One region of the Xylophilus sp. PBN-3R genome, then DNA from elsewhere that is predicted to be linked to it. Evidence: predicted binding sites of a transcription regulator. Region 1 holds the regulator's gene; each other region holds the start of a gene.

Region 1 (7,764 bases):
ACCTCGGCAGTCGAGATCGCCGGTCCGGGTTTCCTGAACCTGCGTCTCAAGCCTGAGGCCAAACAGCAGACCGTGCGCGAAATCGTCGCGGCGGGCGATGCCTACGGCAACCAGTCCGCCAGCGGCGAAAAGGTGCTGGTCGAGTTCGTCTCTGCCAACCCCACCGGTCCGCTGCACGTCGGCCACGGCCGCCAGGCGGCACTGGGCGATGCCATCTGCAACCTGCTGGCCACTCAGGGCAAGGCGGTGCACCGCGAGTTCTACTACAACGACGCCGGCGTGCAGATCGGCACCCTGGCCAACAGCACCCAGCTGCGCGCCAGGGGTCTCAAACCCGGCATGGAAGGTTGGCCCGAGGCCGCCTACAACGGCGACTACATCGCCGACATCGCCCACGATTTCCTTGAAAAGAAGACCGTCGCAGCCGACGACCGCAGCACCACCGCCAGCGGAGACGTGGAAGACCTGGAATCCATCCGAGAATTCGCCGTGGCCTACCTGCGCCGCGAACAGGACCTGGACCTGAAGGCCTTCCAGGTGCAGTTCGACCAGTACTACCTGGAGTCCAGTCTGTACACCAGCGGCCGCGTCGAAGCCGCCGTCGGCAAGATGCAGCAGTCCGGCAAGACCTACGAACTGGATGACGCACTGTGGTTGAAGTCGACCGATTTCGGCGACGACAAGGACCGCGTCATGAAGAAACGCGACGGCACCTATACCTATTTCGTGCCCGATGTCGCCTACCACCTGGCCAAGTGGGAACGCGGTTTCCACACCGTGGTGAACATCCAGGGAACCGACCACCACGGCACCATCGCTCGTGTTCGCGCCGGCCTGCAGGCGGCTTCCAGCGTCGACGGACTGGGCATTCCGGCCGACTATCCCGCCTACGTGCTGCACACCATGGTGCGGGTGGTGAAGGGCGGCGAGGAAGTCAAGATCAGCAAACGCGCCGGCAGCTATGTCACCTTGCGCGACCTGATCGAGTGGACCAGCAAGGACGCGGTGCGCTTCTTTTTGCTGAGCCGCAAGCCTGACACCGAATACACCTTCGATGTCGATCTGGCCGTGGCCCAGAACAACGACAACCCGGTGTATTACGTGCAGTACGCCCACGCGCGCATCTGTTCGGTGATGGCCGGCTGGGGCGGTGACCGTGCCGCGCTGGCGTCCGTCGACCTGGCGGCGCTCGACACACCCGCGGCACAGGCGCTGATGCTGCAACTGGCCAAGTACCCCGACATGTTGACCGCGGCCGCACGCGACTTCGCACCGCACGACGTCACCTTCTACCTGCGGGACCTGGCGGCTGCTTATCACAGCTACTACGGTGCCGAACGCATCCTGGTCGAGGACGAAGCCGTCAAGCTCGCCCGCCTGGCGCTGGTTTCGGCCACCGCGCAGGTGCTGCAAAATGGTCTGGCTGTCCTGGGCGTTTCTGCTCCGGTCAAGATGTGATGGAAGAACAGGGGATGCGTGTGTTTCCAGCCCGTAGGCTTAGTCTGAAAAATCGCCAGTTCGGCGGAACCTTCCTCGGCATCGTCATCGGTGTGGTGGTCGGCCTCGGCGCGGCGCTGGCGGTGGCGGTTTACGTCACCAAGGTACCCATCCCCTTCATGAACCGCAACGGCGCCCGGGGCGCCGAGCAGGATGCACTGGAGGCGCAGAAGAACCGCGACTGGGATCCCAACTCGGTCCTGGGCAAACGTGCTGCCGGCGGCAAACCGGCCGATGTCGGCACCGCGCCGGCCGGTGCCGCCACCGGCGTGGCGATGCCGCAGGCACCGAAACCAGATCCGACCATTCCGGCGGCACCCGCAGCGCCGACCACCAGCGCCGCCACGCCGGCTCCGGCTCCGGCCACCGCCGCGGTGCCGAAACCGTCTGCAGGCTCGTCCGACCCGCTGGGCGACCTCGCACGGGCCCGGTCGGCAGCGGCCCCCGCCACCGCCGCAGCCCCCGCCGGCGCCGATACCTTCGACTACCTCATCCAGGCTGGCGCCTTTCGCACCGAAGCCGATGCCGAATCACAGCGTGCGCGCCTCGCCATCATGGGTTGGGAGGCCCGCGTCAGCGAACGCGAACAGGCTGGCCGCACCGTCTATCGCGTGCGCATCGGACCCTTCACCCGGCGTGACGATGCCGAGCGCCTGAAGGACAAGCTTGACGGCTCCGGCATGGAATCCACCCTGGTGCGCGTACAGCGCTGAACTTTTATCGGACAGCCCGGCTCTGACCGGCTCAAGGAGCACCTTTTTTCATGGACTTTTCCTCTTCCGCCTTCAGTCGCCGTGCGTTCGCCGGCACCACCGCTGCACTGGCCGCCGTCGCCGTGCCCGGCCTGTTGCCGCAAGCCGCCATGGCGCAGGCGCGTGTCGCTCCGCAGGCCGGCAAGGACTACATGGTGCTGGGCAAGCCGGTCCCCGTCGAAACCCCGCCGGGCAAGGTCGAGGTGACCGAGTTCTTTTGGTACAACTGCCCGCATTGCAATGCTTTCGAGCCGGCGTTCGAAAAGTGGGTCAAGGCCGTGCCGGCCGATGTCGTGGTGCGCCGTGTGCCGGTGTCCTTCCGCGACGACTTCCTGCCGCAGCAGAAGCTCTACTACACGCTCGAAGCGATGGGCAAGGTCGATGAACTGCATGTGAAGGTGTTCAACGCCATCCACGGCGAACACCAGCAGATCGCAACCGACGGCGCCATCATCAACTGGGCTGCCAAGCAGGGTCTCGACAAGGCCAAGTTCACCGAGACCTTCAATTCGTTCTCGGTCAATGCCAAGGCTCGCCGTGCCACGCAGCTGCAGGACGCCTACAAGGTGGAAGGCGTACCGGCGCTTGGCATCGCAGGTCGTTTCTATACCGACGGTCAATTGGCCGGCAACATGGAACGCGCGCTGCAAACCACCGATTTCCTGATCGGCCTGGCACGCAAGGGAGCCTGACGATGCGTCGGCGGCTGCAATAAACGACCGCCCGTCAAACCGATGCCCGCTTCCGCGGGCATTCGTCATTCAGGGCCGCCGGCGAGGGTCACTGTTGCACCGTACAATGCCTGCAAGATTCGTGCCCCTATGAGAACTTACAACGCTGCCACTCTTTTGCTGCTCTTTTCCGCTGTTTTGTTCGGCGGACCAGCCTTCGCTGAAAAAGCAGATCGGGAGAAACCCATGAACGTCGAAGCCGACGCACTGCGGCACGACGACCTGGCCCAGACCAGCGTCTTCACCGGCAACGTGGTGCTGACCAAAGGCACCATCCTCATCCGCGGCACCCGCCTGGAAGTACGGCAGGATGCCGACGGTTACCAGTACGGCACCGTCACCGCCGAGCCCGGAAAACGTTCTTACTTCAAGCAGAAACGCGACACGGCGGCCAACACACCCGACGAGTTCATCGAAGGGCAGGGCGACGTCATCTATTACGACGGCAAGGCCGACAAGGTGACCTTCACCCGCCGCGCCGAAATGCACCGGCTGCAAGGCACCACGGTGCAGGACGAAGTCCACGGCGACGTCATCGTCTACAACAACGTGACCGAGGTCTACACCGTGGATGGCGCGCCCAACTCGGGTGGCAGGTCGGCCGTCGCCGACGGGAGCGGTTCCGTCACGCCGGGCGGCCGCATCCGCGCCGTGCTGGCGCCGCGCGGCACGCCGGGCGGCCCGGTGGTCCCCGCGACGGGTACCGCTGCCGGTTCCGGGGCTGGCGACGCTGGCGGCCCGGCTCCGCAACTGCGCAGCACCGAAACGATGGGCGGAACCAAGCCTTGACCGAGAATGCGATCGCCCCCGGCGGCAGCCGGCTCGAAGCCAACCATCTGCGCAAGGCCTATGGCAGCCGGACCGTCGTCAAGGACGTTTCCCTGTCGGTGCAGAAGGGCGAAGTCGTCGGCCTGCTCGGCCCCAACGGCGCCGGCAAGACCACTTCGTTCTACATGATCGTCGGCCTGGTCCGTTCCGACGGCGGAGACATCAGCATCGACGGCCAGCCGGTCGGCAACCTGCCCATCCATCGCCGCTCGCGCCTGGGCCTGTCCTACCTGCCGCAGGAGGCTTCGATCTTCCGCAAGCTGTCGGTGCAGGAAAACGTCCGGGCCGTGCTTGAACTCCAGGAAGACGAAAACGGCCGCCCGCTGGGCAAGGCGGCCATCACCGAGCGACTCGACGCCCTGCTGGCTGACTTGCGGGTGGAACACCTTCGTGATTCGCCGGCCATGGCCCTTTCGGGCGGTGAGCGGCGCCGGGTGGAGATCGCCCGGGCGCTGGCCACGCAGCCCCGTTTCATCCTGCTGGACGAGCCTTTCGCCGGTATCGACCCGATCGCGGTGATCGAGATCCAGCGGATCATCGGATTTCTGAAAGAGCGCGGCATCGGCGTGCTGATCACCGACCACAACGTGCGCGAAACACTGGGGATCTGCGACCACGCCTTCATCATCAGCGACGGACGGGTGCTGGCCCAGGGCACGCCCGAGCAGATCGTCGACAACGCCGACGTGCGCCGGGTCTACCTCGGCGAACACTTCAGGATGTAGCACTTGGATCACCCCCAGGCTTCGCACTTCGTGTCTCCGCCAACCCCCTTGCAGGGGGCAGGCCGGCCGCTTCGGGCGGCCGTGCGCGGCGGCCTTCCGTTTTTGCGGCTCGCGCTACGCGCTTGCCTTTTGAAGGATTTCGGTTGAAGCAGGGGTTGTCTCTTCGGGTTTCGCAGCATCTGGCGCTGACGCCGCAGTTGCAGCAGTCGATCCGGCTGCTGCAACTGTCCACGCTGGAACTGAGCCAGGAAGTCGAGCAGATGCTCGACGAAAACCCGTTCCTCGAAGTGACGCACGAAGAGGCGGCGCGCGAGGAGTTCGGTGTGGCCCAGTCCGATGCCCCGGCATCGGATGACGACTTCCACGCCGGCAGCACCAGCGAAACCACGGTCACCACCACTGATAACACCAGCGATTCCGACGCTGAAAGCAGTGTCGAGTCCGAACCCAACTGGGACGGCGACGGCGGTACCGAAGTCGTGGCCGACGACGGCGAATGGGGCGGCGACGCACCGGCCCGCCAGAACAACCTGGGCGACGATGGCAATGTCGACGCCACCGAACTGGCGCGCAGCCAGGAATCGCTGACCGCCTTCCTGCACCGGCAGGCACTGTCGCTTCGTCTGTCGGCCGAAGACAGCGCGGCACTGCGTTTCCTGATCGAGTCGCTCAACGACGACGGTTACCTCGAAGACTCGTTGCCCTCGCTGGCGTTGGGGCTGGCCGGCAGCGAGGACGAGAACGCCGAAGAGGTCGAAGAACTGGTGCAGCGTTTCGCCGTTGCCCTGCGGCTGCTGCAGAACCTCGAGCCGGCCGGCGTCGGCGCCCGCGACCTGCGCGAATGCCTCACGCTGCAATTGCGCGGCATGCGCGACAACGGCGTCGGCAAACGTCCGGTGGTCGAAGCCGCCATCGCCATCTGCGCCCAGCCGATGGAACTGCTGGCCCGTCGCGACATCAAGCGTCTGAACATCGCCTGCGGCCTGGACGACGAGGTCACCCGCGCCGCCATCGGACTGATCGCCCGGCTGGAACCCAAACCCGGCCGGCGGTTCGTGGATGTCGAGCGCAACATCGTCATCCCCGACGTGCTGGTGCAGAAGATCGGCCGCGGTGGCCAGCCGCGTTTCCGGGTCATGCTCAACCCCGACGTGATGCCCAAGCTGAAGGTGCACGACATCTATGCCAGCGCTCTCAAGCAACACAAGGGCGAGGGCAGCGCCGCGCTGCAGCAGCGCCTGCAGGAAGCCCGCTGGTTCATCAAGAACATCCAGCAGCGCTTCGACACCATCCTGCGGGTGTCCAACGCCATCGTCGAGCGGCAGAAGAACTTCTTCGTGCATGGCGAACTGGCCATGCGGCCGCTGGTGCTGCGCGAGATCGCCGACGAACTGGGCCTGCACGAATCCACCATCAGCCGGGTGACCACCGCCAAGTACATGTCGACGCCCTACGGCACCTTCGAACTGAAGTACTTCTTCGGCTCCGCGCTGGGTACGGAGACCGGCGGCAACGCTTCCAGCACCGCAGTGCGCGCGCTCATCAAGCAGTTCGTCACTTCCGAAGACCAGCGCAAGCCGCTGTCCGACAGCCAGATATCCGACATGCTGAAAGAACAGGGCATCGAATGCGCCCGCCGCACCGTGGCCAAATATCGAGATGCACTGCGCATCGCGCCGGCCAATCTGCGCAAGTCGCTCTAGGCGGCGAGGTGTAGGCCTAGAACTTGAGGCCCTTCATGCCCTGCAGCAGGTTCTTGCCCGTTTCGAGCGGGTTGGCTCGCATGCGGGTTTCTTCACGGCCCACGTAGGTGAAGATGCCTTCGGAGGTCTTGTTGGCCACGTAGTCGGTCAGCTTGTCCTCGCTCATGCCCAGCGCCGACAGCTGCGAGGTCTGCTTCAGCACGCCGCTGCTTTGCAGTGCGCTGCGCACCAGCGGCTGCAGCTGCTTCAGGATCTCGGGCCCGGTGCTTTGCTTGAGGTAGTCGGTGGCACCGGTATCGCTCTTCACCATGCCGACCGCATCGGTCAGCGTGGCCTTGTCGATGGCGGCACGGAAGATGGGTTTGGCCTGCGCCGCAGCCTGTTCGGCGGCACGGTTCAGCCCGCCGTTGATGTCGCCCGTCAGGCCCGCCTTGCTGGCCAGGTTCATCAGGTCGCCGACGCCCTTGCCGCCCGCGCCCGGCAAGGCGATGCTGATGGCCTTGTCGGCCGAAAACGCGCCGGGTTTCGAAAGCTGGTCGAGTGCGTTGTCGGACGCCTGGCCCAGGATGTTCTTGAGCGCGGTGCCCGCGATCTGGGCCGAAGCCGGAGCCGAAGCGCCGGCCATCACGAGGACAGCGGCGGCGGCGGCAAAAGTCTTGCGCAGAATCATGAAGGTCTCCAATAGCGGCAAGCATTGTGCCCCTGCGTGACCGGGCCATTCACCTGTGGCGCGTATCCTTGCGACTTCCATGAATCAGATACAACTTTTCCTGCCCTGCGCCGCCGGCGTCGAGGGTTACCTTGCCGACGAAGTCCACCAGCTCACCGGGCTGGCCGGCATGGACCTGCAAACACTTCGCGGCGGCGTGCTGTTGCGGGCTTCCTGGCGCGAGGCAATGCTGCTCAACCTGCACAGTCGGCTGGCCCAGCGGGTGCTGGTGCAGCTCTCGCAGACGATGTACCGCAACGAGAAGGATCTGTACGAGGCCGCATCCGATGTCGCCTGGGAGATCTGGTTCACCACCAGGCAGACCTTCAAGATCGAGGTCACCGCCCAGCACAGCCCGCTGCAGAGCCTGAATTTTGCAGCGCTCAAGATCAAGGACGCCGTGGCCGACCGTTTCCGCCACAAGAGCGGCGAGCGGCCCGACGTCAACACCCAGTGGCCGGATGTACGTATCCACGCTCACCTGACCACCGACCAGGCCACGCTCTACATCGACACCTCGGGCGAGCCGCTGTTCAAGCGCGGCTGGCGCGAGGACAAGGGCGACGCGCCACTGAAGGAAACCCTGGCCGCCGCCATGATCGCGGCCAGCGGCTGGAACCCCCACGGCGACACCCCCCTGCCGCTGTACGACCCCTGCTGCGGCAGCGGCACCATCGCCATCGAGGCCGCGCAGATCGCCTGCCGCATTCCGGCCGGTGCGCATCGTCGTTTCGCGTTCGAGAAGATGCTGCCCTTCCAGTCGCATGTATGGCGCGTGCTGCTCGACGAGGCCGAAAACGCGGTGACTGAACCCACGGT
Region 2 (7,764 bases), 2.3 Mb from region 1:
CGCAGGGCACTCGGCAATCCACCGCTCAGGCGCCTTCGGTGAAGCAGGAAGAAAACGCCGTGGTGCTGACGCTCGACGTTCCCGGCCTTTCGCGTGAACAGATCACCATCAGCATCGAGGCGAATATCGTCAGGCTCGAAAGCATTGCAGATGCACCGCGCAAACTGAAGCTGGCTTATGAACTGGCACAGGATATCGATGCCGATGCCAGCGAAGCCAAACTCGAGAACGGCGTGCTGACTTTGAAACTGGCTCGCAAGGCCGTTGTTTCTACTGCGAGAAGCCTCGCCATTTCCTGAACCCGCAGATCCCGGGTTATTCAAGGCCCCGGCGTCGGGTGGTAATGACCATCCGCGGCAGGGGCCTTTTTGTTTTGGTCGTGGGATCCAACATTTCGTGTCCGGCGGGGCCAGGATAAATCGGTGAACCGCACCGAGATCAGGGAACCGGAGGAGGCAGGAGCCGATACGGCGGGACTCGATCGGGCGAATTGCACCGACCTGGAAACCTCGCTGCCCTCCATGACAGCGCAAACTCAGGATTCGCCGAGCATCCAGCGCGGACGCACATCGAATGCATAGGTGTGCGTCGGCTGCGCCACTCCGGCGGCTACACGCATGGCCGCAGCCATGGCGATCATGGCGCCGTTGTCGGTGCAAAGATGCAGTTCCGGGTAGTGCGTTCGAACGCCCAGGCGTGCGCATTCGGCATTCAGCTGCATCCGCAGCAGGCGGTTCGCCCCGACACCGCCGGCTACCACCAGCCGATCCAGGCCAGTCAGCCGCAGCGCCGCAACCGACTTCCTGAGCAGCACTTCCACGATGGCCGCCTCGGTCGAAGCGGCCAGGTCGGCTTTGCGCGCTTCCAGCTGGTCGCCCAGTTTCTTGGCTTGGGTCAGTACCGCCGTCTTGAGTCCGGCGAATGAAAAGTCGAGGTTGCCGCTGCGCATCAGCGGGCGCGGCAGGGCGAAGGCGGCCGGGTCGCCCTGCTCTGCCAGTCTGGAAAGCGCCGGCCCGCCCGGATAGCCGAGACCCATCAGCTTGGCGGACTTGTCGAAAGCCTCGCCGGCCGCGTCGTCGATGGTCTCGCCCAGCAAGGCATAACGCCCCACGCCGTCGACCCGCATCAACTGGGTGTGCCCGCCGGATACCAGCAAGGCGACGAACGGAAATTCCGGTGGGTCGGCGCTCAGGAAGGGCGACAGCAGATGGCCTTCGAGGTGGTGAACGCCCAGTACCGGGAGACCCCGTGCCGCCGCCATCGAACAGGCGACGCCCGCCCCCACCAGCAAGGCGCCGGCGAGGCCCGGCCCGCGGGTGTAGGCGATCAGGTCGACGTCGTCCAGTGTGCGGCCCGCGCCCGCCATCACTTCGTCGGACAAGGGCAGAACACGGCGAATATGGTCGCGGCTGGCCAGTTCTGGCACCACGCCACCGTAAGCGCGGTGCATGGCGATCTGGCTATGGAGTGCGTGGGACAGCAGGCGAGGCACACCCGCGCCTTCCGCGCGCACCAGGGCAACGCCGGTTTCGTCGCAGGAGGATTCGAAACCGAGAACAGTGAAATCTTGGCGCATACGGAAAGTGTAGAGGCATCGAAACTGCCCATTCGCCTACGGCGCAGGCATTTCGTACGACGAGCCGCCGGCTTTCTACTGCAAACCCACAGTTCTTGACGTCGCCCACTCTTGCAGGTTTCGCCATGTACCAGAACCCCTTGCCGCCGGTGTCGCGCACCGGCTATTCAGGTCCGATTCTTCCGCCTGCCGAACTGGCTCGTGGCACGGTCGGCAAAGCGCCATACGACCCGCCCAGTCCATTGAACGGCGCGCCCGAGCCGCGTCAGCTGGCACGGACCGAATCTTTCGGCTACCCGACCGCCGGCAGCGCCGAAGCACAGGCCTATCTGGATGCGCTGCAGCGCGATGCCGACCCGCAGGCAAGTCTCGTCGCGCGCAGGCGCAGCGCCTCGGCGGAACCCACCACGCCCCAACGCGAATACTGGAACGCGTCCAAGGCCACGCGGATAAAGACCTACGCCGACCTCTTGCGCACCCACCCGGTCGCTGCGGCCGCCTATCGCAAGTTCGTCACCACGTCTTTTTCGGCAGATGACAGCGCCGAGAGCGAACGTATCGACAGATGGATGGATCAGGCCGCGACCTTCATCCGACGGGGAGCCGACCTGCTGGCCGCGGCGATGCGGAGGGCGGGCGAAAACATATTGCCTTTCGTCAGGGAGGAAGTCACACGCCAGATCGACGACGGTCTCGCCCTGCTGCTCCGCCAGCCGAACCCGCCTCCGACACTCACTCAGACCGAGACCGTGCTGGTGCGGGCCGAGGCGGAGCGCGGCCGGCGCATCGCCGAGATCGACACCTTCTATGAACAGGCATTGCTCGGTGGCAAGATCGTCGGCCTGCCGCCGGTCAAGCAACACACCACATCCTGGATCGTCGACGGCCGGCTGGTTTTCGAAAAACTGGAAGACGCCCTGAAAATGGCGCCACGCGAGGTGTTCGTCGACTACATGGATGTCTGGCCGTCGACCCGCAGTCTCAAAAACACCCAATACGGGCCGCTGAACTTCCACGGAGAACGGCCCAATCGCATCGATTATCGCGACACGAGTTTCAAGTTGCGATTCTGGAACTCGGCGGACGACGTCTTCCAGACCATCGCTCAATCGCCCGAACCCGATGGCGGCTACGAAGCCAACCGCTATCGCCTGCGCGGCGGTCCGTGGCTGCCATTTCCCACCTCGACGACGCTGGAGCTCGAATTGATCAAGGCCAGCGCATTCGCCAGGATCCACGCGGCCGCCCGCCATGCGACCCAGGACCCGCCAGCGGTCGCGCCGCAACCTCCAGCCGACGGACTCGACCTGCCCTGGTGACAATACCGGCACGCAGCTTGCTGCGTTTCCTTGGACTCCATGAAATCCGGCCTCAATTTTCTCGTCGCCGCGCGCCAGTGCGAAATCCGCGAACTCGAACAGTTGCTGCTCACCAGCGAACTGGTGCGTCGCACCGCCGACCTGATTCACGCTTTGCAGAAGGAACGCGGGCTCACCAACCTCTTCCTGGGTTCGCAAGAGTCGGCTTTTGTCCAGCAACGGAAAAAACAGCTGGCGGCCAGCGACCTGGCCGCGACCCGCTGGCGATCGGCCCTGGAGCAACTCGACACCGACGGCGTACGCATCGGCAACGGCGCCCGGCTTTTCAGCCGCATCGCCTATGCCCTGCAAGGCATGCTCGCGCTGGCCGGGCTGCGCGAACGGGTAGAGGCTCGCAAGCTCGAAAGCGGCGAATCGACCCGCAGCTTCAACCGGGTGGTGACCGCCCTGCTGGGCGTGGTGTTCGACGCGGCCGACAGCGCCAGCGACCCCGAGCTTTCGCGGCTTCTGGTGGCCATGTTCCATTTCATGCAGGGCAAGGAATTCACCGGCCAGGAACGCGCGGCCGGTGCCGCCGCCTTCGCCCAGGGAAAGGTCGAACCGGCGCGTCAGCAACACTGGCTGCACCTGATCGAATCGCAGGAGCGCTGCTTCAACGTCTTCTGCGATTTCGCCGAACCGGCTCACATCGGACTCTGGCAGGCCTGCCTGGGCGGCTCGGCAGTGGCCGAGATCGAACGTCTGCGCCGCGTCGGCTGCACTGCGCCGGTCGGCAGCGAACTCGACCGCGCACTCAGCGCGACCTGGTTCCACGACTCAAGCGAACGCATCGACGCCATGCATGCGGTCGAGGTGAAGCTCGCTTCCGACCTGGTCGCGCGCAGCGAACAAAAACTGCGCCACGCCAGGGCCGACCTGCAGGCCCAGGCGGCGCTGCTGGCCGCCGCGGCATCGGCGCCCGACGCCGCGCCCGGCGCATTTTTCGACAACCCGCTGCCGCGCACCGAAAACGGCTCGCCCTCGCTCGGCCCGCACCTCGAACGTTCGGTACTGGAAATGGTGCAGGAGCAGTCGCACCGCCTGCAGGCGATGGCCGACGAACTTGCCAACGTTCGCGCCGCCCTCAATGAGCGCAAGCTGGTCGAACGCGCCAAGGGCCTGCTGATGGCCCATCGCCATCTGAGCGAGGAAGACGCCCACAAGATGCTGCGCCAGACCGCCATGAGCCAGGGCAAACGGCTGGTCGACGTGGCCGAAGCCGTGCTGTCCATGGCCGACCTGCTACCCGCGAAGGCGCGCTGAGCCGGCGGTACCGCCGCAGTTTGGTGCGGCGCACCAGGACAGCTCCTCGAAGCGGCGCATTCCGCCCGATCAGGGTCGAAAACGCCTGGCACGACTCCTGCATGAACGGTGGTACGACTTCGGGCCAATGGCGGTCCGGGGTCATCAGTCACCCCACGACATCTGGACAACGGCGTCCATTCCCGGCCAAAGCGCAAGCGGCCGGGAATGGACGCCGTTTCTGTTTTCCAGTCCGCATTTTTCGTCTCGACCAGCAAGGAGTTCCGACCATGGCCCAGAAGATTCCCGGTACCACCGACCACGACGCCGCCACAGTGCCGACCACCGCCGTCGCCGCTGCCTCCGGAGTGGCCGCGCCGCGCCGCGACTTCATGCGCAAGGCGGGCGCCACCGCCCTCTTCGCCACACTGGGCCACAGCGGCGTCTGGGCCGCCGGCTCCGACAAACCCGAGAAGGAAGAAGTCAAGATCGGCTTCATTCCGCTGACCGACTGCGCCAGCGTAGTCATGGCCTCGGTGCTCGGTTTCGACAAGAAATACGGCGTGAAAATCGTGCCCAGCAAGGAAGCCAGCTGGGCCGGCGTGCGCGACAAGCTGTCCAACGGCGAACTCGACATGGCCCACGTGCTGTACGGCCTCATCTACGGCCTGCACCTGGGCGTCGGCGGCCCCAGGAAAGAAATGGCCAACCTGATGGGCCTGAACCGCAACGGCCAGGCCATCACGCTGTCGAAGGCGTTGGCCGACAAGGGCGCGGTCGACGGCCCGTCGCTCGCCAAGCTGATGGCATCCGACAAGCGTGAATACACCTTTGCCGGCACATTCCCCACCAGCACCCACACCATGTGGCTCAACTACTGGCTGGCCGCCGCCAACATCAACCCCGTCAAGGACGCCAAGGTGATCGTGGTGCCGCCGCCGCAGATGGTCGCCAACATGCGGGTCGGCAACATGGACGGTTTCTGCGTGGGCGAGCCCTGGGGCCAGCGCGCCATCATCGACAAGATCGGTGTCACCGCCACCACCACGCAGGACATCTGGAAGGACCATCCCGAGAAGGTGCTGGGCACCCAGGCCGCCTTCGTCAAGGCCCACCCCAACACCTGCCGAGCCGTGATGATGGCGGTCATGGAAGCCGGCAAGTGGATCGACGCCAGCCTGCAGAACAAGACGAAGATGGCCGATGTCATCGCCGAGAAGAGCTACGTCAACACAAGCGCCGACGCCATCAACCAGCGCATCCTCGGCCGTTATGAAAACGGCATGGGCAAGACCTGGGACGACCCGAACCACATGAAGTTCTTCGACGACGGCGCGGTCAACTTCCCCTACCTGTCCGACGGCATGTGGTTCCTGACCCAGCACAAGCGCTGGGGCCTGCTGAAGGAACACCCCGACTACCTCGCCGTGGCGAAACAGATCAACCAGATCGACCTGTACAAGGACGTCGCTGGCGCCATGAAGGTCGCCGTGCCGAAAGACCCGATGCGCACCAGCAAGTTCTTCGACGGCACGGTTTGGGACGGCAAGGACCCGGCCAAATACGCCGACAGCTTCAAGATCAAGGCCTGAAGGAGAACGCCATGGTGAGCGCCGTATTCCACACCCTGCAAGACCCGCCGACCGACATCCCGGCCGCCAAGGCCGTCGAAAAGACCCCCATGACCGCAACCGTCGCCGCGCCGGCCGTACCGGCACCCGCCGCCCGCAAGAAGATGCCCTTCGACTGGCGCGCCTTCTGGCTGCGGGTGCTGCCGCCCGTGCTGGGCCTGGTGCTGCTGGCCCTGGTGTGGGAGGCGGTATCGGTCAGCACCGGCAGCAGCATTCCGTCGCCCAAGGACACCTTCCTGCAGGCCGTCACCGTCTTCCGCGACCCGTTCTACAGCAACGGCCCGAACGACCAGGGCGTGGGCTGGAACGTGCTGTCTTCGCTGAAACGTGTGGCGATGGGTTTTGGCCTGGCCGCACTGGTCGGCATTCCGGTGGGATTCGCCATCGGCAGGTTCAGTTTCCTGGGCCGCATGTTCAACCCGCTGATCAGCCTGCTGCGCCCGGTGTCGCCGCTGGCCTGGCTGCCCATCGGCCTGCTGGTGTTCAAGGGAGCCAACCCGGCCGCCATCTGGACCATCTTCATCTGCTCCATCTGGCCGATGATCATCAACACCGCCGTCGGCGTGCAGCGCGTGCCGCAGGACTACATGAACGTGGCCCGCGTGCTGAACCTGTCGGAGTGGAAGATCCTCACCAGGATTTTGTTCCCCGCGGTGCTGCCCTACATGCTCACCGGCGTGCGGCTCGCCGTCGGCACCGCCTGGCTGGTGATCGTCGCGGCGGAGATGCTGACCGGCGGCGTCGGCATCGGTTTCTGGGTGTGGGACGAGTGGAACAACCTCAACGTCAAGAACATCATCATCGCCATCTTCGTGATCGGCATCGTCGGGCTGGTCCTCGAATACGCCCTCATCAAGATCGCGACCGCATTCACGTTCGAAGAGGTGAAGTCATGAGCAGCATTGCCGAACAAAACGCCAAGTTCATCGAGATCCGCGAAGTCGAGCAAACCTTCAAGACCGCCAAGGGCAGCTTCCAGGCGCTTCGAGACATCCACCTGAACGTGGCCAAGGGCGAATTCATCGCACTCATCGGCCACTCGGGCTGCGGCAAGTCGACGCTGCTCAACCTGATCGCCGGGCTGACCACACCCACCCACGGCTCGCTGATGTGCGCCAACCGCGAGATCAAGGGGCCTGGCCCGGAGCGCGCTGTCGTCTTCCAGAACCATTCGCTGCTGCCGTGGCTGACCTGCTACGAAAACATCTATCTGGGTGTGGAACGGGTCTTCGGCAAGACCGAGTCGAAGGCGCAGCTGAAGCTGCGCACCGATGAGGCACTGGCCCTGGTCGGCCTGACGCCCGCCACGCAGAAGCGCCCCGGCGAAATCTCGGGCGGCATGAAACAGCGCGTCGGCATCGCCCGTGCGCTGGCGATGGAACCCAAGGTCCTGCTGATGGACGAGCCCTTCGGTGCGCTCGACGCGCTGACCCGCGCCCGCCTGCAGGACGAACTGCTGGCCATCGTGCAGAAGACCCAGAGCACCGTGGTCATGGTCACCCACGACGTCGACGAAGCGGTGCTGCTGTCCGACAAGATCGTGATGATGACCAACGGTCCGTCGGCGACCATCGGCGAGGTGCTGTCGGTGGACCTGCCCCGGCCGCGCAACCGGGTCGAGCTGGCGGAAGACCCGCAGTATGTGCATTACCGCAAGGCGGTGATCGACTTTCTGTACACGCGTCAAGGGCATGTGGAGAAGGCGGCCTGACAAAGCTGACGGTTTGGCGTCAGCGCACGCGGATCAAGCCAGCAACAGCCAATCCTCGGCCGACTCGAAGGCCCCTGCCCCGCCTAGTGCGCGGTCGCCGCGGTCGGCGAGAAACGCCATCTGGCTGACCATCGTGCGCAGCACCTGCAGGTCGGCGTGCAGGTCGTCTGGATCGCCTTCGTCCCGGAGCCGCGAAACATGCAGCGCGGTGCTGGCAAGACTGCAGACCTGCTGGAACAGCTGGCG
Region 3 (7,764 bases), 430 kb from region 1:
GATGACACGCCACGGGCGCCGTTTCGCCGTGACGCTGGTGCCGGTGCTGCTGGCCCTGGCCCATATCGTCGGGCTGGTCCGGCTGCCCGGCCTGGACGCCGCAGAACGGACCCTGTACGACAGCCGGCTGCGGGCCACCATGCCGGCCGGCCTCGATCCGCGGGTGGTGATCGTCGATATCGACGAACGCAGCCTTTCCGAGGTCGGCCGCTGGCCCTGGGGCCGCGACCAGGTCGCCCGGCTGGTGTACGAACTGTTTGATCGCCAGCAGGCTGCGGTCGTCGGCTTCGACGTGCTGTTCGGCGAACGCGACCGCAGCTCCGGCCTCGACAGCCTGCGTGAACTGGCTGCGGGTGACATGCGATCGCAGCCCGGATTTGCCGACAGGCTGCGGCGGCTCGAATCCCGCCTCGACTATGACCGCCGCCTGGCCGATGCGCTGCGCGACCGACGTGCGGTGCTGGGCTATTACTTCAGCCAGGACTCCGAAGGCGGCCTTCGCGGCGCACTTCCGCAGCCAGTCATTGCGGGTGGTTCGCTGCCGCCGCTGGCGGTGCAGCGCTGGCGAAGCGCAGGCGCCAACATCCCGACGCTGGCGGAGGCTGCGCCGCACGGTGGATTCATGAACTCCATCACCGATCCGGATGGCGAAGTCCGCTCGGTCTCGCTGATCGCAGGGTTCGGCGGCAACTATTACGAATCCCTTGCCCTCGCGATGTACCGCAGCCTGACGGGCAATCCCAGGGTGCTGCCCGCCCTGGTCCCCGGAACAGAGGCCGTGGCGGGCCGACCCGCGCTGTTGCAAAGCCTGCTGCTGGATCGCGACGACAACCCGCAGATCGTCCCGGTGGACGAACGCGCTGCTGCACTGGTGCCCTACCGCGGCGCAGGCGGCACCGGGGGCGGATCGTTCCGGTACATATCCGCAGCAGACGTGCTGAACGGCAAGCTCGACGCCGCATCGCTGTCGGGCAGGATGGTGCTGGTCGGCACCACCGCTCCGGGTCTGCTCGACCTGCGTGTCACCCCCGTGGGAGAGGCCTATCCGGGCGTCGAGGTTCACGCCAACATCCTGTCCGGCCTGCTCGACGGCCGCACGCTTGTCCGCCCCGACTACGAGGCTGGCTACGCGGCTCTCACCACCCTCGCCGCCGGCCTGCTGCTGGCCTTCTGCCTGCCCTTGCTGAGTGTGCCGGTCGGCGTGCTGGCGACCCTGGCCGTGCTCGGCGTGCTGGTCGGCGCCAACCTCTGGCTGTTTGCCGGCGCCGGCCTGGTGGTGCCGCTGGCGGTGCCGCTTCTGGCCGCGCTGGCCGCATTCGCGCTCGATATCGCCTATGGCTATTTCGTCGAGACCCGCTCCAAACGTCAGCTTGCGCGCCTGTTCGGCACCTACGTGCCACACGAACTGGTAGCGGAAATGGTGCGGGAACCGGACCAATACACCATGCGGGCCGACAACCGCGAGATGACCGTCATGTTCTGCGACATGCGCGGATTCACCGCGCTGTCGGAAAGCATGGAACCGCTGGCCCTGCAGGCGCTGCTCAACCGCGTGTTCAGCCGGCTGACCGACGTCATCGGTCAACAGCGAGGCACCGTCGATAAATACATGGGCGACTGTGTGATGGCCTTCTGGGGCGCGCCGCAACGTACCGGCGCCCATGCGCGGCTAGCGGTCGGTGCCGCCATCGGCATGGCGACCGCCATCCGCAAACTCAATGCCGAACACGCCGCGCAGGGTTTGCCGCCCATCCAGATCGGGATCGGCCTGAACACCGGGACGATGTGTGTCGGCGACATGGGCTCGGACATCCGACGCAGCTACACCGTCATCGGCGATGCGGTGAACCTTGCGGCAAGGCTGGAAGGCCTGTGCAGCGTCTACGGCGTAGATTTGGTCGTCAGTGAAAACACCCGTGCCCAGACTGCGGACCACTTTGCATGGCGCGAACTGGACCGTGTCATGGTGAAGGGCAGGCAGCAGGCGGTGACGGTATTCACGGTGGAACCCGCCAATAATCCGGACCCCATCGACATTCGCCCTCAAGGAACTGCATGAAAGTCTGCGTACTGGGCTGCTCCGGCGCGATTGCAAAGGGCCGTTGCACCACATCGTTTCTGGTGGACGAGAACCTGCTGGTCGACGCGGGTACTGGGGTCGGCGAACTCACCCTGCCGGACATGGCCCGCATCGACCATGTGCTGCTGACACACAGCCATCTCGACCATATAGCGGCCCTGCCCCTGATGATGGATGCGGTTGCCGCATATCGAGTCAAACCGCTGCAGGTCCACGCGCTGGCCGAAACCGTGGCGGCTTTACGGGCGCATATATTCAATAATGTGATCTGGCCTGACTTCGAATCCCTTCCATCCGTCGAATCACCGTTCATTCGGTTCCAGATATTCGAAACCGGCGACGTTCTGCACATCGAAGGTAAATCAATCGAGGTACTTCCGGCAGTCCACTCGGTGCCGGCGGTGGGTTTTGCAATATCCGAAAATGCGGGACCCGCCTGGGTTTTCAGCGGCGATACCGGGCGTAATCCAGCTTTCTGGAAACGGGTGAACCAGTTGGACGTCGGCGCACTGGTCATCGAAACCGCCTTCAGCAATGCGGAATCCGAACTTGCACTGCGGAGCCGGCACATCTCGCCCTGCACGCTCGGCGAAGAACTGGCATTGATCGACAGGCCGGGCAGCTACACCGTGTGGATCACCCACACCAAACCAGCGGAGACGGTGTTGATCATGGAAGAGATCGGAAGGCTGAAACGTGGGGTGGGCTGCGTGCATCCGGCACTGGACATTCGGTGGTTGACCGAGGGACAGACCTTCGAGTGGTGACAGTTTTGGCTTCGCTGACTCGACATCGGCACGATATCGATGACAAATTTGTCAGGCCATACCGCCTTTCAGGCGGGCGCGGTGCAAATTGTTACTGGCATGGAAGCTGCGTGGCATGGGGGGCTTGTTCCCCCTTCCATCTGGAGTAAATCTATGACCCGTTCTATTCGGCGCAATGTGCAACAGGGCTTCACCCTGATCGAACTGATGATCGTTGTCGCGATCATCGGTATCCTGGCTGCCGTGGCCCTGCCGGCCTACCAGGACTACACCGTCCGGGCTCGTGTTTCGGAACTGATCCTTTCGGCCAGCAGCGCACGTACTTGCCTGTCCGAATCTTTCCAGGCCAATAGCGCCTTCGTGTCCACCGTGTCGAGCGACTGCGTTCCGGCCACCGGCGGCAAAGTCGGTAGCGCATCCATCGCCACGGCTGCCAGCGGGGTAACCGTGGTTATTGTCGGCAGCTCCAATGTTGGCGGTTCTGCCAGCGTTACGATCAACCTGAGCGGCAGCGCTGCAAGCGCTTCTTCCGGCGGCACCATCAGCTGGACCTGCAGCGGCACCCCCGCCAAGTACGTGCCGGCATCCTGCCGCGGCTGATCGCCCTGGCGATCCTGGAGAAGCCCCTTTGCAGGGGCTTTTTTTTGGCCTGCAGTCCGCTCGAGCGATGGCGGTGGAGGCTGGTCAACTTTGTATGATCGCCAGCAATACTTCTAGGAATGAAATTGGCCGGATTATTCGATTACAGCCAGGAGCGCGCATTTGCGGCCGAACTGGTGGCGCAGATTGTCAAACAGCTTCCGCCCGCCTCCCTGACCGGTGAAAGCATGGGAAAGTTGTCGGTAAACAAGATAACCCGTTCACTGGAGCGTGTTTATCAGGAAACCGGACGACATCTTTCCGATAGAAAGATGGGTTTGCTTCGCCGCTCCATTTTTGCAAATGCATTCAAATGGGGGCTGAATGAAAAGGGTTACCCCCCCAATTTCATCGATATTGCCACCGAAGGCTTGGTCATGGAAATGACGAAAGCAAACAAGAAGTGAGTTCTTTCGTCGTGCGAAGGTTCTGCTGATGTTGAAGTCACTCGTCAAGGGTACGTTTGGAAAATGGTTCGTCGAGGGTTCCAGGCAACGCCGTAAAGAAGAACTGCTGGAATCCATTCAGGTGGCACACAACGCCAGGGAATGGCGCAAGGCCATTTCGCTGGGGCGCGAATATCTGGAGTTGGATCCGCGAAATGTGCGCGTCATGGTCAACTTGGGCCTGCAATTGCTGGAAGTCGGTGAATTACCGCAAGCATATGAGTGTTTTCGATTAGCGCACCTGCTCGACGACTCAGACCTTTATGTCGCCGTCAACTACGCACGCTGCCTGCTGGAAGGCGGCCGTGTGCCCGAGGCAATCGAAAATCTGACCCGTGCGCAGGTTGCCATTCCTGGTTATCCGTATATCAGTGCACATTACGCAGCACTGCAATTCAAGCTTGGCAAGGTTTCGACGGCGGTTTATTACAGCCTGAGCGCCTGGCTGGCGGATTTCGATAACAACCGGGTGCCGGACGCCTACATGTGGCACAGCGCTTATGCCGACCGGGCTGAGCCGATTCTGGCGGCGGAACATCATTTCTGGGCCAGCACACTTTTGCCGCTGACGGAAAAGATGAAGGCCGAGCCGGTTCAGAAGATATTGCAACCCGAACGGAACAAAATCCGCATTGGTTATTGGTCGCCCGATTTTCGCGAACATTCCGTACGATATTTTTTCCGCCCCTTGCTGGAAGGTCATGATCGCGAACGGGTGGAGATATTCCTATATCATGACGCATCTTCATCCGACGCCCAAACCGATGAAGTGCGTGCGCGAGCAGATCAGTTCCACGCTGTCTACGAAAAGTCCGACGAAGAACTGGTGCAGTTCATCAAGTCCCACGACCTTGACGTTCTGGTGGAATTGGCAGGACACACCTCCCACAACCGCTTGTGGCTCCTGCAGGACCGCATGGCAAGAGTCCAGGTGACCGGTCTGGGTTATCCACCGACGACAGGGCTTGCAACCGTCGATGTGAAACTGCTGGACCCTCATCTCACCACACCTGACGACGCATTTTTCTACACCGAACGACCGCTGGTGCTGCCGCATTCGTTCTGGTGTTTCGACCCTCGCGGCGATGCGCCTGAGCAAGCCGATGCACCCGTGCTGGCGGCCGGTTATGTGACTTTCGGATGTTTTGGCAATATCGCCAAGATCAACCGCCCTATGCTGGATTGCTGGGCTGAAATCCTGCGCCGTGTTCCGCGCAGCCGTTTATTGCTGCGTGCCGTCAATTTCACGGATACGACCGTGGTGGCCACCTTCAAGAAGGAATTGGTTGAAGCCGGCATACCGGAGAAACGGTTTTCGCTGCTTCCGCCAGTGGTCAGTGTCGAGTTCTTCAAGTCCTACGAAGAAGTCGACATCGTTCTGGACACCTTTCCGTTCAATGGCGGTACCACGACGTGTTTTGCCACTTATATGGGCGTGCCGGTCATCACGCTCAAGGGTTCTTCGCTCATCAGCCGCATGGGTGCGTCGGTCGTTGCCAATGCAGGAGCACCAGAGCTCGCTGCCAGCACGATCGACGAATATAAACGCAAGGCGATAGCCCTGTCACAGGACGTCGAGTTTCTCAAGCAATACCGCCGGCAATCCCGTGTCCGCATGGGAGAAGGGGCTTTGGGAGACGGCCGCAAGTTCGCCCGTGATTTCGAAGACGCATGCGATGAATTGCTGAGAGAAAAAAAGTCGGACAAACCGACCGCCCGGTGCAATGGAGTCGTGCCATTACCGCCGCAAGAGCTTGTGCGGCGAGCCGCCACAGTGCTGGGGCATGGTCAGTGGAGCGGTGCCAAACGTATTCTTGATTACTGTCTTGCGCATTACCCGGATTTCGCAGGTGCGCACATATTGGCGACTGAAGAACTCACCCGTGAGCAGAAGTTCGCCGAGGCGGCAAGTTATCTCGAAAATCGGCTCGCCGGATTCGTTCCGGTCGATGTGCCCGCTGTGCTGATCAATATCGTCCGGTATCAGATCCTGGCGTCCGATCGCAATGCGGCACTTGAAAACCTCGGCCGCCTGCTCGGCGCCCCGGGCGACGAACAGGAAAAAATGCAGGCGGCGCTGTTCGACGCGTTGTTGCGTGACTCGCAAGCGAATGGTCCTGCAACGGCAAAAACACCCCTGCAGGCCGGACCTCGGATTACCTGTGTGATTCCGTGTGACCTAGAGGCGGCCTACCAGGCGGTGGTGGATCGGCTGCAGCGATGCGACGGTGCGGAATCGGTCAAGTTCGTGCGTTCGCGCGAGGGGCTTCGTATCGACGAATACAAGACAGCCTTGGCCGCGCCGGACGTCGACATCGTCGTCTTCCTGCAGAAGAACATCCAGATCCACAATCCGGCGTTTTTCCTGGAGATTGCCGAGGCGATGGAGATTGCGGATGTCGTCGGGTTTTCGGGAGCGCGTCGGTGGGACCGCCTGGATTGGCGGCTGGATGAGTTCAAGCAGCGATCCTGTGGCTTTACCGCCCCCTGCGGTGAACGGCCGGATTTCTGCGAAGTACGGATTGCCGGTGCAGGCACCGCACGCATCGACAAGGCCATCGCCGTGCTGGAAGGCTGTTTGCTTGCCGTCCGCCCAAAAAAGGTACGCAGCGTTGCTTTCGATAGCGACTTGCTGGAGGCCGAAAGCCTTTTGGAAGAAGCCTGGTCTCATGCAGCGGGCAAGGCGGGAGCACGGCTGGCGGTGCACCGGGGCCTGGGTGTCTTCCTGGACACCACGGTTGCCATGCCGCGCGACTATCTGGTTGCCGCCCGTCTTTCGGTCGTGCAGAACATGAAATTCGACGTTTTTTCCATGGTTCGTCAAGACGGCTCGTTTCTCCAAGCCCCGTGTGCAGATGCGCTTGAAGGTTTCAGTGCGATAGACCGTTATCTCGACCCGGTACAGGGCCGATCCGATCGCGCGCGTCGGTGAAGGCACGCTCGAGCTCGCCGACAAATTCCCTTGAACGGGCCACCAGGGCGTCATGCATGCGGCCCCGCAGTCCGGCGCGGGTTTCTTGCAGAAACGCGTATTGGCCCGACAGGGCAATCGCGCTTTGCACGTATGAATCGAGGTCGGGGCTCGCAAATGTACCTAGGCCCAAGCCGCGCATCATCTGCACACCGACACGGCTGAGCGCCGTGTCGCCCTCCAGGGCGAGTACGGGTACGCCCATCCACAATGAATGGAATGTGGTGGTGCCCCCGTTGTAGGGAAACGTGTCCAGCGCCAGGTCGATCGAATGATGGAGTCGCAGGTAATCGACAGCACTCTTTCGCTCGGCAAAGGCCAGTCGATCCAGCGATACACCGCGTGCGGCGAAAGCTGTACACAGCATCGACATGCTTTGTTCGGTGGCATTCCCGAAAAGCAGGCGGCTCTGAGCGGCAGCCAGCAGTATGCGTGCGGCCGCATCGAGGAAATCCGTCGTGATCTTCGCGGGATTGTTCAGGCACCCAAAGGTGAAAATCCCGCTGTCTCGAGCGGGCAACCGGTTGACTTCGGGGCTTTGCGGATCGGGCTGGAAAACCGCGCCGGTGGAAAGTCTCAAGAGCCGCTCGGAATGACGACGTTCCGCTGTTCCGTCTGGATCGACGCCGCCATCGGTGATACGGTAGTCCATGGCAGACAGTCCGGTGGTGGCCTGGTAGCCGAGCCAGGTCATCTGCACCGGCGCCGGCTTTCTGGCAAACACGGTGAGCCGGTTGTGGCCGGTATGACCCGAAAGGTCCACGAGAACGTCGATACGGTCTGCCCTTATCCGGGCTGCCATCTGCTCGTCCGGCCATTCGGCACAGTCGCGCCAGTGGTCGGCCTGTGCGGCCAGACGTG

The links. The regulator sigma-54, encoded in region 1, starts transcription at its own class of promoters, with help from an activator protein. The targets are predictions, from matches to a motif close to TGGCANGNAANCTGCTTT.
Region 2: the regulator sigma-54 is predicted to act here: its motif matches at 4,284-4,301, upstream of AC3ANW_RS09255 (CmpA/NrtA family ABC transporter substrate-binding protein).
Region 3: the regulator sigma-54 is predicted to act here: its motif matches at 2,943-2,960, upstream of AC3ANW_RS22240 (pilin).

What each region holds. Positions count from the first base shown of each region.
Region 1 is NZ_CM173225.1:4,260,971-4,268,734, reverse strand. It holds gene argS (arginine--tRNA ligase) at 1-1,458, shown strand, start outside; gene AC3ANW_RS20355 (SPOR domain-containing protein) at 1,473-2,210, shown strand; gene AC3ANW_RS20350 (thiol:disulfide interchange protein DsbA/DsbL) at 2,261-2,941, shown strand; gene lptA (lipopolysaccharide transport periplasmic protein LptA) at 3,071-3,769, shown strand; gene lptB (LPS export ABC transporter ATP-binding protein) at 3,766-4,533, shown strand; gene AC3ANW_RS20335 (RNA polymerase factor sigma-54) at 4,677-6,236, shown strand; gene AC3ANW_RS20330 (DUF4197 domain-containing protein) at 6,253-6,906, opposite strand; gene AC3ANW_RS20325 (THUMP domain-containing class I SAM-dependent RNA methyltransferase) at 6,986-7,764, shown strand, end outside.
Region 2 is NZ_CM173225.1:1,951,287-1,959,050, reverse strand. It holds gene AC3ANW_RS09275 (Hsp20/alpha crystallin family protein) at 1-299, shown strand, start outside; gene tsaD (tRNA (adenosine(37)-N6)-threonylcarbamoyltransferase complex transferase subunit TsaD) at 536-1,576, opposite strand; gene AC3ANW_RS09265 (hypothetical protein) at 1,702-2,895, shown strand; gene AC3ANW_RS09260 (nitrate- and nitrite sensing domain-containing protein) at 2,935-4,197, shown strand; gene AC3ANW_RS09255 (CmpA/NrtA family ABC transporter substrate-binding protein) at 4,569-5,768, shown strand; gene ntrB (nitrate ABC transporter permease) at 5,780-6,703, shown strand; gene AC3ANW_RS09245 (ABC transporter ATP-binding protein) at 6,700-7,518, shown strand; gene AC3ANW_RS09240 (hypothetical protein) at 7,552-7,764, opposite strand, start outside.
Region 3 is NZ_CM173225.1:4,693,896-4,701,659, forward strand. It holds gene AC3ANW_RS22230 (CHASE2 domain-containing protein) at 2-2,059, shown strand; gene AC3ANW_RS22235 (3',5'-cyclic-nucleotide phosphodiesterase) at 2,056-2,847, shown strand; gene AC3ANW_RS22240 (pilin) at 3,001-3,447, shown strand; gene AC3ANW_RS22245 (hypothetical protein) at 3,567-3,893, shown strand; gene AC3ANW_RS22250 (O-linked N-acetylglucosamine transferase, SPINDLY family protein) at 3,922-6,864, shown strand; gene AC3ANW_RS22255 (O-linked N-acetylglucosamine transferase, SPINDLY family protein) at 6,803-7,764, opposite strand, start outside.